3 regions of the Pseudarthrobacter sp. BRE9 genome follow, and region 2 is predicted to be linked to each of the others. Evidence: riboswitches for the same ligand, from Rfam matches in the RefSeq annotation. Region 2 holds a riboswitch; each other region holds the start of a gene.
The links. A riboswitch is a leader RNA that binds a small molecule or an ion and turns the genes downstream of it on or off. The one in region 2 is predicted to bind thiamine pyrophosphate.

Region 1 (4,480 bases), on a different contig from region 2:
GCCGGCACGGCTTTGATGCCGTGGCGGAGCCCCTTGAGTCCTCCTTCGCCGAGGACACCGCCATTATCCTGCGGTCCCTGGCCGATGACGGGCGGGGCGCCGCCGGAGGGCATGTGGTGGCGCACGCCCAGGGGGCCATCGCGGCCATGATGGCCGCTGTCGAACGTCCGGACCTGGTCTTTTCGTTGACCCTCGTGGAGCCGGCCTGCCTCTCCCTGACGGCAGAGCTTCCGGCCACGGCAGCCCACATCAGCCTGATGCAGCCCCTCTTCGACGTCCGCCACCAGCTCAGCGACGAAGACTTCCAGCGTGAATTCGTCAGGCGGGTCTTTGCCACCGACCTCCAGCAGCCCGCCACCACGGAGGAAAAAAGGTCCGCCCGCAGGCTGCGGCTCCAGGCCCCCTCGTGGGAGGCGCCGCTGCACATCGTTCCCGGTGTGCCCACGCTGGTCCTGACCGGCGGGTGGGAGCCGCTTTACGAGGAAATTGCCGGCTATCTCCGGGAGACCGGCGCCCTGCACCGCGTTGCCGCGGGAGGGCACCGGCCCCATGACTCCCCGGACGGGGACCGGGCGATCCGGCAGTTCATCAGCCAGGTCAGCCGGAGCCAGCCCGCCCGGGCCTCCTAGCTCCCGGCAGGAAGGCGCAGCTCGGGCAGGTAGACCTTGCCGCCGGCCGCCAGGAACTCTTCGCTCTTCTCCCGCATCCCGGATGCCACACCGGCGCGCGCAGCCTGGGCCTCCGCGGAGCCAAATTCGTCCCGGATGTCCTGGCTGATCCGCATGGAGCAGAACTTGGGCCCGCACATCGAACAGAAATGCGCCGTCTTGGCGGGCTCCGCCGGCAGGGTCTCGTCGTGGAACGCCTCCGCCGTCACCGGGTCAAGGGACAACGCGAACTGGTCCCGCCAGCGGAATTCGAACCGCGCCTTGGACAATGCGTCGTCCCGTTCGCGCGCCCCCGGGTGGCCTTTGGCCAGGTCCGCGGCGTGGGCGGCAATCTTGTAGGTGATCACGCCGGTCTTCACGTCGTCCTTGTTGGGCAGGCCCAGGTGTTCCTTCGGGGTGACGTAGCACAGCATCGCGGTGCCGTAACGGGCAATTTCGGTGGCGCCGATTGCCGACGTGATGTGGTCATAGCCGGGGGCAACGTCTGTCACCAGCGGCCCCAGGGTGTAGAACGGCGCCCCCTTGCACAGTTCCTGCTGCCGTTCGACGTTTTCGCGCACCAGGTGGAAGGGAACGTGGCCGGGCCCTTCCACCATCACCTGCACGTCGTACTCCCATGCGCGCTGGGTGAGCTCGGCGAGCGTGTCCAGTTCCGCGAACTGGGCGGCGTCGTTGGCGTCCGCCGTTGAGCCGGGGCGCAGGCCGTCCCCCAGGGAGAAGGCAACGTCGTACTTCGCGAAGATTTCGCACAGTTCGTCGAAGTGTGTGTAGAGGAAGTTCTCCTGGTGATGGGCCAGACACCATCCGGCCATAATCGAGCCGCCGCGCGAGACAATGCCCGTCACGCGGTTGGCAGTCAGCGGCACATACCGAAGCAACACCCCGGCGTGGATGGTCATATAGTCCACGCCCTGCTCACACTGTTCAATCACCGTGTCCCGGAAGATCTCCCAGGTCAGTGCGTTGGCCTCGCCGTTCACTTTTTCCAGGGCCTGGTAGATCGGCACGGTACCGATCGGGACGGGGGAGTTGCGGATGATCCATTCCCGTGTGGTGTGGATATCGTCGCCGGTGGACAGGTCCATCACGGTGTCGGCGCCCCATTGCGTGGCCCACTGCAGCTTGTCCACCTCTTCGGCGATGGAGCTCGTCACGGCCGAGTTGCCGATGTTGGCGTTGATCTTCACCAGGAACGCCTTGCCGATGATCATCGGCTCGGACTCCGGATGGTTGATGTTGTTCGGGATGATGGCCCGGCCGGCAGCCAGTTCGCTCCGGACCAGCTCCACGTCGCAGTTCTCGCGGAGCGCCACGAATCGCATTTCCTGCGTGATGATTCCCTGCCGGGCGTAGTGCATCTGGGTCACCGTCCGGCCGTCGACGGCGCGGCGGGGCACCGGCTGCGCCCCCTTCCACTCCGCCGAGGCAGCCCCCCGGCGGACGGCCGAGCGGCCGTCGTCGAGCAGGTTGCGTTCCCTGCCGCTGTAGGCCTCGGTATCCCCGCGCGCCACGATCCACTCCGCGCGGAAGGGCTCCAGGCCGCGGACCGGGTCGCTGCCCGGGCCGGCGGTCCGGTAGGTCCGGAAAGGTGCGTTCGGCTGCCCGTTGGGTGACGGCTCCAGGGCAATTTCCGTCACCGGTACCCGGATTCCGGAGGCGGCGTCGTCAATGAACGCCAGCGAATGCGACGTCAGGGACTGGGTCACCTGTGGCACCGGATCAGCGCCGGACTTCCCGGCGGACGGCTGGTGGGCAGGGTTCAACTGGGTGTTTTGCGTACTCAAGGGAATACTCACTTCCTTCGCCGGCATTACCCGGACAGGTTCAACGGTCGCAGGCTGCGTCAGCCCGATCTCAGCCCCTGCAAGGGCACCCGTGTGGTCAGGAAAGAAGCTACCACAGGCCCCGGGAAGAGCCTTGTCACATTCGCGGGTGCTAGCCTGACCGGGCATCGAAAGGAAGCCCGATGGCAGACATCATCTACTTTCGCGGACCCGTCCTGACCGCACCGGACCGGGTACGCCATGGACTCTGGTCGGTGGACGGCAAACTCACATTCAGCCGGCCCGCTGCCCCTCCGGAGCGGGTACTCGACGGCTGGGTGCTGCCGGGGTTTGCGGACGCCCACTGCCACATCGGGCTTGGCCCCGCCGGCCCTGTCGAACCCGCCGTTGCACGGGCCCAGGCGCTGGCCGACCTCAACGCCGGAACACTGCTGGTCCGCGACGCCGGCTCACCTGCCGACACCCGCTGGATGCAGGGCGGCCGGGACTTCCCGGTGCTGATCCGTGCCGGACGCCATGTAGCCCGCACGCGGCGCTACCTGCGCGGTTTCGCCGAGGAGGTGGAGCCCGGCAGGCTCGCGGAGGCCGTCCGAAAGCAGGCGCGCGACGGCGACGGCTGGGTCAAGCTGGTGGGCGACTGGATCGACCGGGGCGCCGGCGACCTCGCGCCCTCCTTTCCTGCCGCCGTCGTGCGTGATGCTGTCCAGGCTGCCCATGACGAAGGTGCCCGGGTCACTGCGCATTGCTTTGCCGAGGACACCCTGGACCAGATGCTGGACGCCGGCATTGACTGCATCGAGCACGCCACGGGGCTGCTGCCCCGCCACCTGCCCCGGTTCGTGGAACAGGGTGTGCCGATCGTGCCCACCCTCATCAACATTGCAACCTTCCCCGACATCGCTGCACAGGCAGATGCCAAGTTCCCACGCTATGCGGCGCACATGCGCGCCCTCTGGGAACGCAGGCTGGAACGGGTGGCCGAGGCCCATGCCGCCGGGGTGCGAATCTTTGCCGGCACGGATGCAGGCAGCGTGATCCGCCACGGCAGGATCGCCGATGAGGTCCTCGCCCTGCACCGGGCAGGCCTGCCCATGGAGGCGGCCCTGGATGCTGCCTGCTGGGCAGCCCGGACCTGGCTGGGAGCGGACAACCTCGCGGAAGGTGCGCGGGCCGACGTCGTGGTGTGCCGGGAAGACCCGCGGGCCGTGCCGGAGACCATCACAGCCCTGGAGCATGTGGTGCTGGGCGGCCGGATCATCCGCTGACCTGCCCCGGTCCGGCACTTGGAATAAATTGAATCTTCAAGTAATTTTAATATGTGAAAGGCCGCCAACGGGACGGCCTCCAATACAAGGAGCCTTCACATGACCGAAGCAGCCAGCAGCCAGGATCTTCTTCCTGCCGACCTCGCCATGGGCACGGTGATGCTCAAGGTGGGCGACATGAAGCTCATGACCGACTACTACCAGCGCGCGTTGGGCCTTGAGGTGGTGGCTGAGCAGGACGGCGGGCTATACCTTGGCAGGCTCGGCAGGCCGCTGGTCCACCTGGCGCCGGCCCCCGGGCTGCACCTTCCCGGCAGGGGGGAAGCGGGCCTGTTCCACACCGCTTTATTGTTCGAGGACCAGGCTTCCCTGGCGGCCACCATCGCCACGGCTGCCCAGTACGAGCCCCGCTCCTTCACCGGCAGCGCCGACCACCTGGTCAGTGAAGCGTTTTACTTCACCGACCCTGAGGGCAACGGCATCGAGCTGTACTGGGACCGGCCGCGCAGCAACTGGTCCTGGAACGGGACGGACGTGGTGATGGACAGCCTCGCGCTCCCGCCTCAGCGCTACCTGGAAAAGCACCTCACCGAAGAATCCCTGGAGGGCCAGCGGCAGACGTCCGCCGGCGTAGGGCACGTCCACCTCCAGGTTGGCGATGTCCAGACCGCCCGGGACTTCTACGTGGGCACCCTCGGTTTCGAGAAGACGGCGGGCTGGCACGGGCAGGCGCTGTTCGTTTCCGCGGGCCGCTACCACCACC
Region 2 (4,480 bases):
TTGCGGAGGGGTGCGGCCCCTGCCCTGCCGGAGGTCCGCCCGTCATGCTGCCGCCGGTACGGCCGCCCGCAGCGATGATGTCCCTGCTTCCCACGACGTCATCAAGTGGGCGGAAAGGCGGTTGTCGATGGCCATGACGGCGGTCGCCCCGAACAGGACGTCCGCGAGGAGTTCCGGCTCGGCTTCGACGAGGCCGCCGGCGAGGTCACGCCCCGCGATCTGCTCGTGGACGGCGTCGGCCTCCACGTGCTCGTCGAAGTAGTGGGTGACGTCCGTACCGAATCCGTGCCGGCGGAATCCGTTGCCGTAGAACCGGTTGGGCTGGGAGGAGGTCATTTCGTAGATTGCCAGGTGGCCGGTGATGGCACCGCGGAGCCGCCGGTTCAGTCCGCAGAGTGACATGAGGTTTACCGATGCGAGGGAGACGGCGGGGACGGCATCGAGGTAGGCGCCGTAGCTGTCGTCGAGGCCCAGGCCGCGCATGGTCCTGGCGAACAGGGCGCTGTGCATCCGGTCCGGGCGGCCGCCGCCGTACTCGTCCGCCTGGATTTCCACCAGCGCCGCTTTGGGCCGGCCGCTAAGGCGCGGGATGGCCCACGTGTGCGGGTCGGCTTCCTTCAGCTGGTACACGGATTTGTGGATCAGGAACTCCCGGAGCTGTTCCAGGGTTGCCTTCCTGGCAACGTAGCGGGAGACGCTGGGACCGGTGTCCGTGGCGGCGAGGCCGAACAGGACGTCCGCTACCTGATCGCTGGTCATGGCAACACCGGTGGGTAGTTCGACGTCCCCGGCAGCCTGCTGTGCGGCGGTGCGGAGGGCTGCTTCGAACGGTCTCTCGATCAGTTGCCGGACCCTGATCAAGGCCGGCTCCCACTCCCAATCGTCGGAGACGCCGTCCAGGCCGGAGTAGTGGAGTTCGTAGAGGCAGAAGAGGGTCAGCTGGATGTCCTCGTCGCCAATGATGTCACCGGTGCCGGCCACCTGCGCCGCCGCCAAGCGGTGCAGTCCGTCCAGTTCCGTCCCGGCGCCATCCGGAGCCTGCGCAAGGACCGCGAAGAGGGCGCTGCTGAGGGGACCTCTGCTTTCCGGGATTCTCATGGTGCTCCTTGGTCTGCCGCTGGTGGGAACGAACGCGGGACCGCCCATGGTGACTGCCATGCCCTGTCCTCCTCGAAACCCGGGGGACAATATAGTAAGCATGATTACTAATGGAAAGCTAAGCAGGCTTTCCATATAGGGGGTTTTGCTGGTCCTTCAGCGTTCAGTCGGACAGTGCCGACCCCAGGATGTCGCGCAGCGCCTCCACCACCAGGTCATGGTCCTGCAGCTGCGGCAATCCGGAGACGGTGACCGTGGCCACCGCTCCTACGCCGGTGACGTAGATGGGAAATGCGCCTCCATGGGCTGCGTACCGGGACTGGTCGAACCAGGCGTTGTCCTCAATCCGGCCGCCGCCCAGCCGGCCGCGCAGCCCCACCAAAAGGGACGGCACTTCATACCGGGCGGCAGTGCGCTGCTTGGCCCGGATCCAGTGCCCGTTGTCCGGGGTGGCGCCCGGCAGTGCGACGTGGAACAGGACCTGCTCGCCCTTGGTGATGTCGATGGCGATGGGAAGGGACCGCTCCTTGCCCAGTTCCACCAGAAGCAGGCCCAGGTTCAGCGCGTCATCCGCCGAAAACCCGGGGAAATGGAGCTCCCGGACCTCCGCCTCGACGCGGCCGATCAACGCCTCCAGGGAGCCCTCCGGCTGGGCGTCGGCGGAATCAGGATCGAACCCGGTCACATCCGGTGGAATGGCGCTCATGGCCTTCAATCTACCCCCGCCCGGTGTAAACTTGACCACGCCCGGAAGGGCAATCAAAAGCCTTACCCAACGAAAAGCAACACTACGAACGACAGGGGAGCGCCGCCGTCGGGCATCTGGCACACGCCGGGTACCGCAGGTGGGCGCTGAGAGTGCGGACAGCCGCAGACCCTCGAACCTGATCCGGTTAGTACCGGCGCAAGGGAGTCGAGTTCTCAAAGTGCCGCGGCTGCACGGCTACAGGCCGTCAGCCGGGTCCACTTTCCCCTCCTGTTTCCCAGGAGGATCACATGAGCACTGCATCAATCAAGAAGACCACCAGCAAGTCCTGGCGCGTCGTGGACATCGTCGTGGCTGCGCTGGTGGCCATCGCCGGCGGCGTTATTTTCTGGGCGTGGGACCAGGCGGCCGCCGCACTGTCTGCCCCCATGACCGCGGCCTACCCTCCCCTCACCGGCATCATTGCCGGCGGCTGGATGATTCCCGGCGTCCTGGGAATGCTGATCATCCGCAAGCCCGGCGCCGCGCTGTTCTGTGAAACAGTCGCTGCCACCGGGGAACTCCTCATGGGCTCCCAGTACGGCGCGTCCGTTCTCTTCTCCGGCTTCATCCAGGGCCTGGGCGCCGAAATCATCTTCGCCATCTTCGTCTACCGCAAGTTCAACCTGCCCGTCTCCCTGCTCGCTGGAGCGGCTGCCGGTTTCTTCTGCGGCCTGAACGACTCCTTCGCGCCCTGGGGCTGGAACATCGCCTACTCCGGTGCGGACAAGCTGGCCTACATCGTGCTCACCACCATCTCCGGCGCAATCATCGCCGGCGCCCTGTCCTGGGTGGCCACCCGCGGGCTGGCGCGTACAGGCGTGCTGAGCTCCTTCGCCTCGCGCAAGGCTGCCACGGAGCCTGTCTTCTCCTGATGGCACCGGTCTCCTAATGGCACCCGCCCAGGACGCGGCAGTCCGCCCTGCCGCCGTCACGGCCCAAGGCTGGGGCTGGCGGCACGCCGGCAGGGCCAAGCCTGCCGTCCACGCCCTTGACCTGGACATCAGTCCCGGGGAGCGGGTGCTCCTGCTCGGCCCCTCGGGCGCCGGGAAGTCCACGCTCCTGCATGCGCTCGCAGGGGTGCTGGGGGACATTAACGACGACGGCGGCGAGGCTGGGGATGCCGCCGAGTCGGGTTCGCTGCTGGTTGACGGCGCCGTGCCCCGCGCCCGGCGCGGGCGTGCCGGACTCATGCAGCAGGACCCCGAGACCCAGGTGGTCCTGTCGCGCGTAGGGGACGACGTCGCCTTCGGCGCCGAGAACCTTGCGGTGCCGCGGGACGCCATCTGGGCGCGGGTGCACGAGGCGCTTGCCGACGTCGGACTGTCCCACCTCCCGCTGGACCACCCGACGTCGGCCCTGTCCGGCGGGCAGAAGCAGCGCCTGGCGCTGGCCGGCATCCTGGCCATGCGCCCGGGCCTGATCCTGCTGGATGAGCCAACCGCCAACCTGGACCCGGACGGCGTGCTGGAGGTCCGCGATGCTGTGGCGCGCTGCCTGGACAAGACCGGGGCCACGCTGGTGGTGGTGGAGCACCGGGTTTCGGTGTGGAAGGACCTGGTGGACCGGATCGTGGTCCTGCAGCCGGGCTCCGCCACTGATCCTGCCGTGCTCCTGGACGGGCCGCCGGACCGGGTGCTCACGGAGGCGCGGGCCATGCTCGCCGCCGCCGGTGTCTGGGTCCCCGGCTACGTGCCCCCCACCCGGCCCCGCGCTGCTGTCCCGGCCCCCGGCACGGGAAACCTGCTGCTGGCCGCCGAACAGCTGGCAGTCTCCCGCGAACGGCCCCGCCGCAAAGGCTTCCGGACGGTCCCGCCCGTACCGGTGCAGGAAGGCCTGGCCGCGCAGGTCCGCGCCGGGCAGGCCCTCGCCGTGACGGGTCCCAACGGCGCCGGTAAGTCCACGTTCGCGCTGACCCTGGCCGGGCTGCTGGAGCCAGTCTCCGGAAAGGTGTCCGCCGCCCTGGACCTCAGCCGCGGTGCCGGCATCGACCCGTACAAGTGGAAGGCCGAGCAGCTGATTTCGCGCGTGGGGACGGTGTTCCAGGAGCCGGAGCACCAGTTCGTGACCGGCAAGGTGCTTGACGAGCTGCTGTTCGGCCCCCGGCACCTGGGCCACGGCGAGGACCGCGTGGATGAACTGCTGGAGCGGCTGCGGCTCACCCAACTGGTGGACGCCAACCCCTACACGCTCTCCGGCGGGGAGAAGCGGCGCCTGTCCGTGGCCACCGTCCTGGCCGCCAGCCCGCAGGTCCTGGTCCTGGACGAGCCCACGTTCGGGCAGGACGCCAACACGTGGGCCGAGCTGGCCTCGTTCCTGTCCGAGCTCCTGGACGCCGGCACTGCCGTGGTTTCCGTGACGCATGATGCCGAATTCACCGAAGCCTTGGGCGGGGCGGAGCTGCGGATGGCTGCGGCGGAAGCGGTGGCACCATGAGGCAGGAACTCACCCTGAGCGGCAACCATGCCCTCCTGGCCCGCGCCAATCCGCTGAGCAAATTCGCGGCCGTCCTGCTCATCACTGCGGTCCTGGCGCTGTCCATCGACTGGGTGTCGGCGTCCGTGGCCCTGGTTTTTGAGCTCCTGCTGTTTCCCCTCGCCGGGCTCACCCTGTCCCTGCTGTGGCAGCGCGGCTGGC
Region 3 (4,480 bases), on a different contig from region 2:
CGCAGGGCCTGTTCACGGGCGCCCTGGCCCAGGTCGCCGTGGATGGCGGCGGCCGCGAAGCCGCGGTCCACCAGTTCCTCGGCCACCTTGGCGGCGGTGCGCTTGGTCTTGGTGAAGATGATGGTCCGCCCGCGGCCTCGGGCCTGCAGGATGCGGGCCACCACTTCGGTCTTGTCCATGCTGTGCGCACGGTAGATCAGCTGGCGGATATCGCGCTTGGTCAGGCCCTCGTCCTCCGGATCCGCGGCGCGGATGTGGGTGGGCTGGGTCATGTAGCGGCGGGCCATGGCGATGACCGGCCCGGGCATGGTGGCCGAGAACAGCAGCGTCTGGCGGACGGCGGGAGTGCCCGCGATGAGGGTCTCCACATCCGGCAGGAAGCCCAGGTCCAGCATCTCGTCGGCCTCGTCCAGCACCACGATCTTGACGTTCTTCAGGCTCAGGTGCTTCTGCTTGTAGAGGTCGATCAGCCGGCCGGGGGTACCCACCACAACCTCGACGCCCTGCTTCAGGGCCTCCACCTGGGGCTCGTAGGCGCGGCCGCCGTAAATGGTGGCGATCCTCGCATTGCGCTTCCGTGATGCCGTCACCAGGTCCCCGGCCACCTGCACGGCCAGTTCGCGGGTGGGAACGATGACCAGGGCCTGCGGGGCTCCCGGCACGGCCAGCTTGGCATAGCCGGGATCGTCCTGGCCCACCACACGTTGAAGCGCGGGGATGCCGAAGCCGAGGGTTTTGCCGGTGCCGGTCTTGGCCTGGCCGATGATGTCGTGCCCGCTCAGGGCCACCGGCAGGGTCATGGCCTGGATGGGGAAGGGGTGGGTGATCCCAGCGTCAGCCAGGGATTCGACGATGTCCTCGCGCACGTTGTAGTCCGCGAAGGATTTTTCCGCGATCTCGTGCGGCTTCTCATCCGAGATGATGGTTTCTTCCGGCTCGATGGTTTCCGTGCCGGACTCATCGCTCAGAAGCTGGTGGGTATGCAATTCACTCACGGGGGAGTTTCCTTATTCATTTGGGCAATGGCGCTGCCTGCTCAACGGGCCGGCCAGGGCTGGCCGTTCCGGAGCACGCTCAGGCGCGCAAGCGATTCCAGTGGAAGCCGATCGCGGGCTATCTAATGCTGGCACTGGTGACCAGCGGGTAAATCTCAAGATCGCGTAGGGGCGGGCTTGTTGGTTTCAAATCAAGGAAATCAACGACCGGGCATCCATTTCTACCCTTTTAGTCTAGCCGCCCGGGCGCAATAACACTGTTTCGGCCCGTTTGCCACGCCTGCCGGCACCTTATTCGACGAGTTCGAAATGGATCTCGCGGGTGGTGATGTCCGACGAAACCAGGCGGACCCGGACCTTGGTTCCCGACTCCAGCTCCCCGGCGCAGCGGGCGGTGACCGCGGGCTCGGCGATCTGGATGATGCCCGAACTTCCGCCGCCGTTGCCGTTCTTCCCGTTGCCGCTTTTCCCGGTCCCGCCGCCGTTGCCGTTGCCGTTTTGTGGCCTGGAACCGGAAATCACGATCGCGTCGAACTCCTGCCCGATGTGGTTCAACAGCAGCGCGGCCTCCACGGTGTCCAGGGCCAGGCGTTCCATCCGGGACGCCAGCTGGTCTGATCCGGCCATGATGCCCGGCAGCAGCGGGAGGGCTTCCCGCGCCCAGTCCGGAACGTCGCCGCCGTTGCTCAGGGCCTCGCAGATGACCAGCACGAAGCGGTCCACCAGGCGGCGCAGCGGCGCCGTGGTGTGCGCATAGGCGGCGCCGATGGCGGACTGCACCCCATCCTCGGGGACGGTGCCGTCAAAGGCGGTGTAGGACGCGCCCCGGAACAGCATGCCGGCGGAATGCATGATGGCCAGCTGCCGGGGATCGGTGGGATCCAGTGAACGGAGGTACTCGCCATAGCTGACTTCGCCGTCCCAGGGCCTGCCCAGCACCTCGGTCTGCAGGCGGAAATGCCGCAGGGACCGTTCGTCCGGGGCGGGCATGGTGCGCAGGATTCCCACCTTGCCCTCCAGCATGAGCTGGGCGGCGGCCATGCCGGTCATCAGCGATATCTGCGCGTTCCAGTCCTCCACGGGAAGCTGCGGGACAGCATCAATGCGGTAGCCGCCGTCGGGCAGCTGGACAATTTCCTGCTCGGGCATGTTAAGGCTTGCCCCTCCGCGTGCCCGTTCCAGGGCCACCCGCTTCAGGCCCACCTCACGGAGCAGCTGCAGCACCGGCGAGGCAGTCCCGGCGTCGAGGTCTGCCTGGGCGCCCTTGTAGCTGAGCTTGTCGCGGCTGCGGACCCGCGCCCGCCTGACGCCTACCGACAAAACGGACGCGTCGCCGTCGAGCATGAAATCCCACACGAAGGCCGAACATTCCTGCCCGGGCAACAGGCTTCCTGCCCCTTCGCTGATCACTTCCGGATGCAGTGGAATCCGGCCGTCCGGAGCGTAGAAGGTCTGGCCGCGTCGCCGGGTTTCAGCATCCAGCGGACCTCCCGGCGCCACAAAAGCCGGAACATCGGCGATCGCGTACAGCACCCGGTAACCGTTCCCGTCCGGTTCGATGAACACGGCCTGGTCCAGATCCGTGGACGACGCCGGATCGATGGTCACGAACTCCACGGCGGTCAGGTCGTAGGACGGCAGTTTCAGCGCTGCCACGGCGGCCCGGGCATCGGCCACGGCCTCAGGCGGATACGGTCCCGGCAGTTCGAGTTCCGTCCGCAGCAGGCCCAACGCCTCTTCGAGGGCGTTCCTGTGGTCATGGACGTTGGGGGCCAGCCGATGATGTGACACAAAAATCAGCCTAGCTCCAAGTCCACGGATCTGGCATCAGGAGCCGGCGGCATCCAGCGCGTCGAGGAGGGAAGCAGCGGCGGCGGCAGGATCGGGGGCCTCGGTGATGGCGCGGACCACCACGATCCTGCGCGCACCGGCTTCCGCAACCTCCTGGACATTTCCATGGCCGATGCCGCCAATGGCGAACCAGGGCACCGGATCCGCGGCCTTCCGTGAGGCTTCGGCGGCGTACTTCACCAGGCCGGGTCCGACGGCGGCCCTGCCGGGCTTGGTGGGCGTCGCCCAGACCGGACCCACGCAGAAATAGTCCAGCCCGGCCGGGCCGGCAGCTGCTGCCAGGGCCGTGTCCACCTGCTCCGGGCTGTGGCTGGACAGTCCGATGGCGGCATTTCCGTTGACCAGCGTCCGCGCTGCGGCCAGCGGAAGGTCCTTCTGGCCGATGTGGAACACCGGAGCCCCGGAGAGAACGGCGATGTCCGCACGGTCATTGACCGCCCACAGTTTGCCGTGCCGCACCGCCGTCTCCTTTAACACGGCCAGGAGGTCAAGTTCCTCCGCAGCCTCGATGGCCTTGTCGCGCAGCTGGATGATGTCCACACCGCCGGCGAACGCGGCATCAACAAATTCCGCAAAGTCGCCGCGGTCCCGGCGCGCATCAGTGCAGAGGTACAGCCGGGCCGCCCTGAGGGCGTCGCTGTCCCGTGAATTGACGACTTCGGTGGCTGGGGCACGGTGGCCTGCGGGAAAGGATGGGGTGGACACATTCATGCCTGCAAGCCTAGTTCCTCTAAACTGGGCTGGTACTGCGGGAGCCCGCGGCAGCTGTCACAAAGCGCCGGGCTGAGAGGGCGTCAGAGCCGACCGCTTGACCTGATCCGGTTAATGCCGGCGTAGGGAAGGAACCATATGAGTACCCCCTTCACTCATCACCCCGGGTCCGCCGGCGCCGCCATCCCCTCGACCCTCCGGGCCGACGTCGCCGTCATCGGCGGGGGAGTGGTGGGGCACGGAATTGCCTGGGAGGCGCAGCGTTCCGGACGCTCAGTGGTCCTCATCGACGACGCACCAGGTACCGGCGCCAGCTGGGCAGCCGCCGGCATGCTGGCCCCCGTCAGCGAACTGCACTACCAGGAGGAAGACCTCCTCGAGCTGATGCTGGACGCCTCATCGCGCTGGCCGGGGTTCGCCGCCGCCCTGGGGAGTGCAACCGGCGCGGATTCCGGATACCTTACGACGCCGACACTGGCCGTGGGTGCCGACGCGGCCGACCGCCGGGCACTGATGGATCTGCGCACCGTCCAGCAGGCCAACGGGCTGGCGGTGGAACCGCTGACCGTGCGGGAGGCCCGGAAGCGCGAGCCGCTGCTCAGCCCGGCCATTGCCTGCGCCCTGGATACCCCGGCCGACCACCAGGTGGACCCCCGGCGCCTGGTGTCAACGCTCAGGCTGGCCCTCGCGGCCGCGGCACGGGAAGAACCGGAGCTGGCCGTTGCCGGGGCAGTGGACGGCTACGCCATTCCGGAGCGGGCAGCCGGGCTGTTGTGGGAGGGCCGGAGTGTTGCCGGTGCCCGCCTGGCCAACGGTGCCACGGTGCTGGCAACGGAATCCGTGGTGGCCAACGGGCTGCAGGCCGGGGCGCTTGACGGCCTGCCGGACGGACTTGAGCTGCCCCTGAGGCCAGTGCACGGGGA

Region 1: it holds a riboswitch for thiamine pyrophosphate, as region 2 does, so the genes downstream of both, thiC (phosphomethylpyrimidine synthase ThiC) here and Q9R31_RS10690 (ECF transporter S component) in region 2, are expected to answer to the same signal.
Region 3: it holds a riboswitch for thiamine pyrophosphate, as region 2 does, so the genes downstream of both, thiO (glycine oxidase ThiO) here and Q9R31_RS10690 (ECF transporter S component) in region 2, are expected to answer to the same signal.

What each region holds. Positions count from the first base shown of each region.
Region 1 covers NZ_JAUZUY010000001.1:17,356-21,835, reverse strand. The annotation lists gene Q9R31_RS00125 (alpha/beta hydrolase) at 1-629, shown strand, start outside; gene thiC (phosphomethylpyrimidine synthase ThiC) at 626-2,452, opposite strand; TPP riboswitch at 2,448-2,555, opposite strand; gene Q9R31_RS00115 (amidohydrolase family protein) at 2,635-3,717, shown strand; gene Q9R31_RS00110 (VOC family protein) at 3,817-4,480, shown strand, end outside.
Region 2 covers NZ_JAUZUY010000004.1:197,685-202,164, reverse strand. The annotation lists gene Q9R31_RS10705 (glycosyltransferase family 2 protein) at 1-94, opposite strand, end outside; gene Q9R31_RS10700 (iron-containing redox enzyme family protein) at 43-1,098, opposite strand; gene Q9R31_RS10695 (heme-degrading domain-containing protein) at 1,262-1,804, opposite strand; TPP riboswitch at 1,888-2,027, shown strand; gene Q9R31_RS10690 (ECF transporter S component) at 2,095-2,718, shown strand; gene Q9R31_RS10685 (ATP-binding cassette domain-containing protein) at 2,735-4,279, shown strand; gene Q9R31_RS10680 (energy-coupling factor transporter transmembrane component T) at 4,276-4,480, shown strand, end outside.
Region 3 covers NZ_JAUZUY010000001.1:350,811-355,290, reverse strand. The annotation lists gene Q9R31_RS01565 (DEAD/DEAH box helicase) at 1-995, opposite strand, end outside; gene Q9R31_RS01560 (RNB domain-containing ribonuclease) at 1,287-2,786, opposite strand; gene thiE (thiamine phosphate synthase) at 2,823-3,557, opposite strand; TPP riboswitch at 3,585-3,703, shown strand; gene thiO (glycine oxidase ThiO) at 3,696-4,480, shown strand, end outside.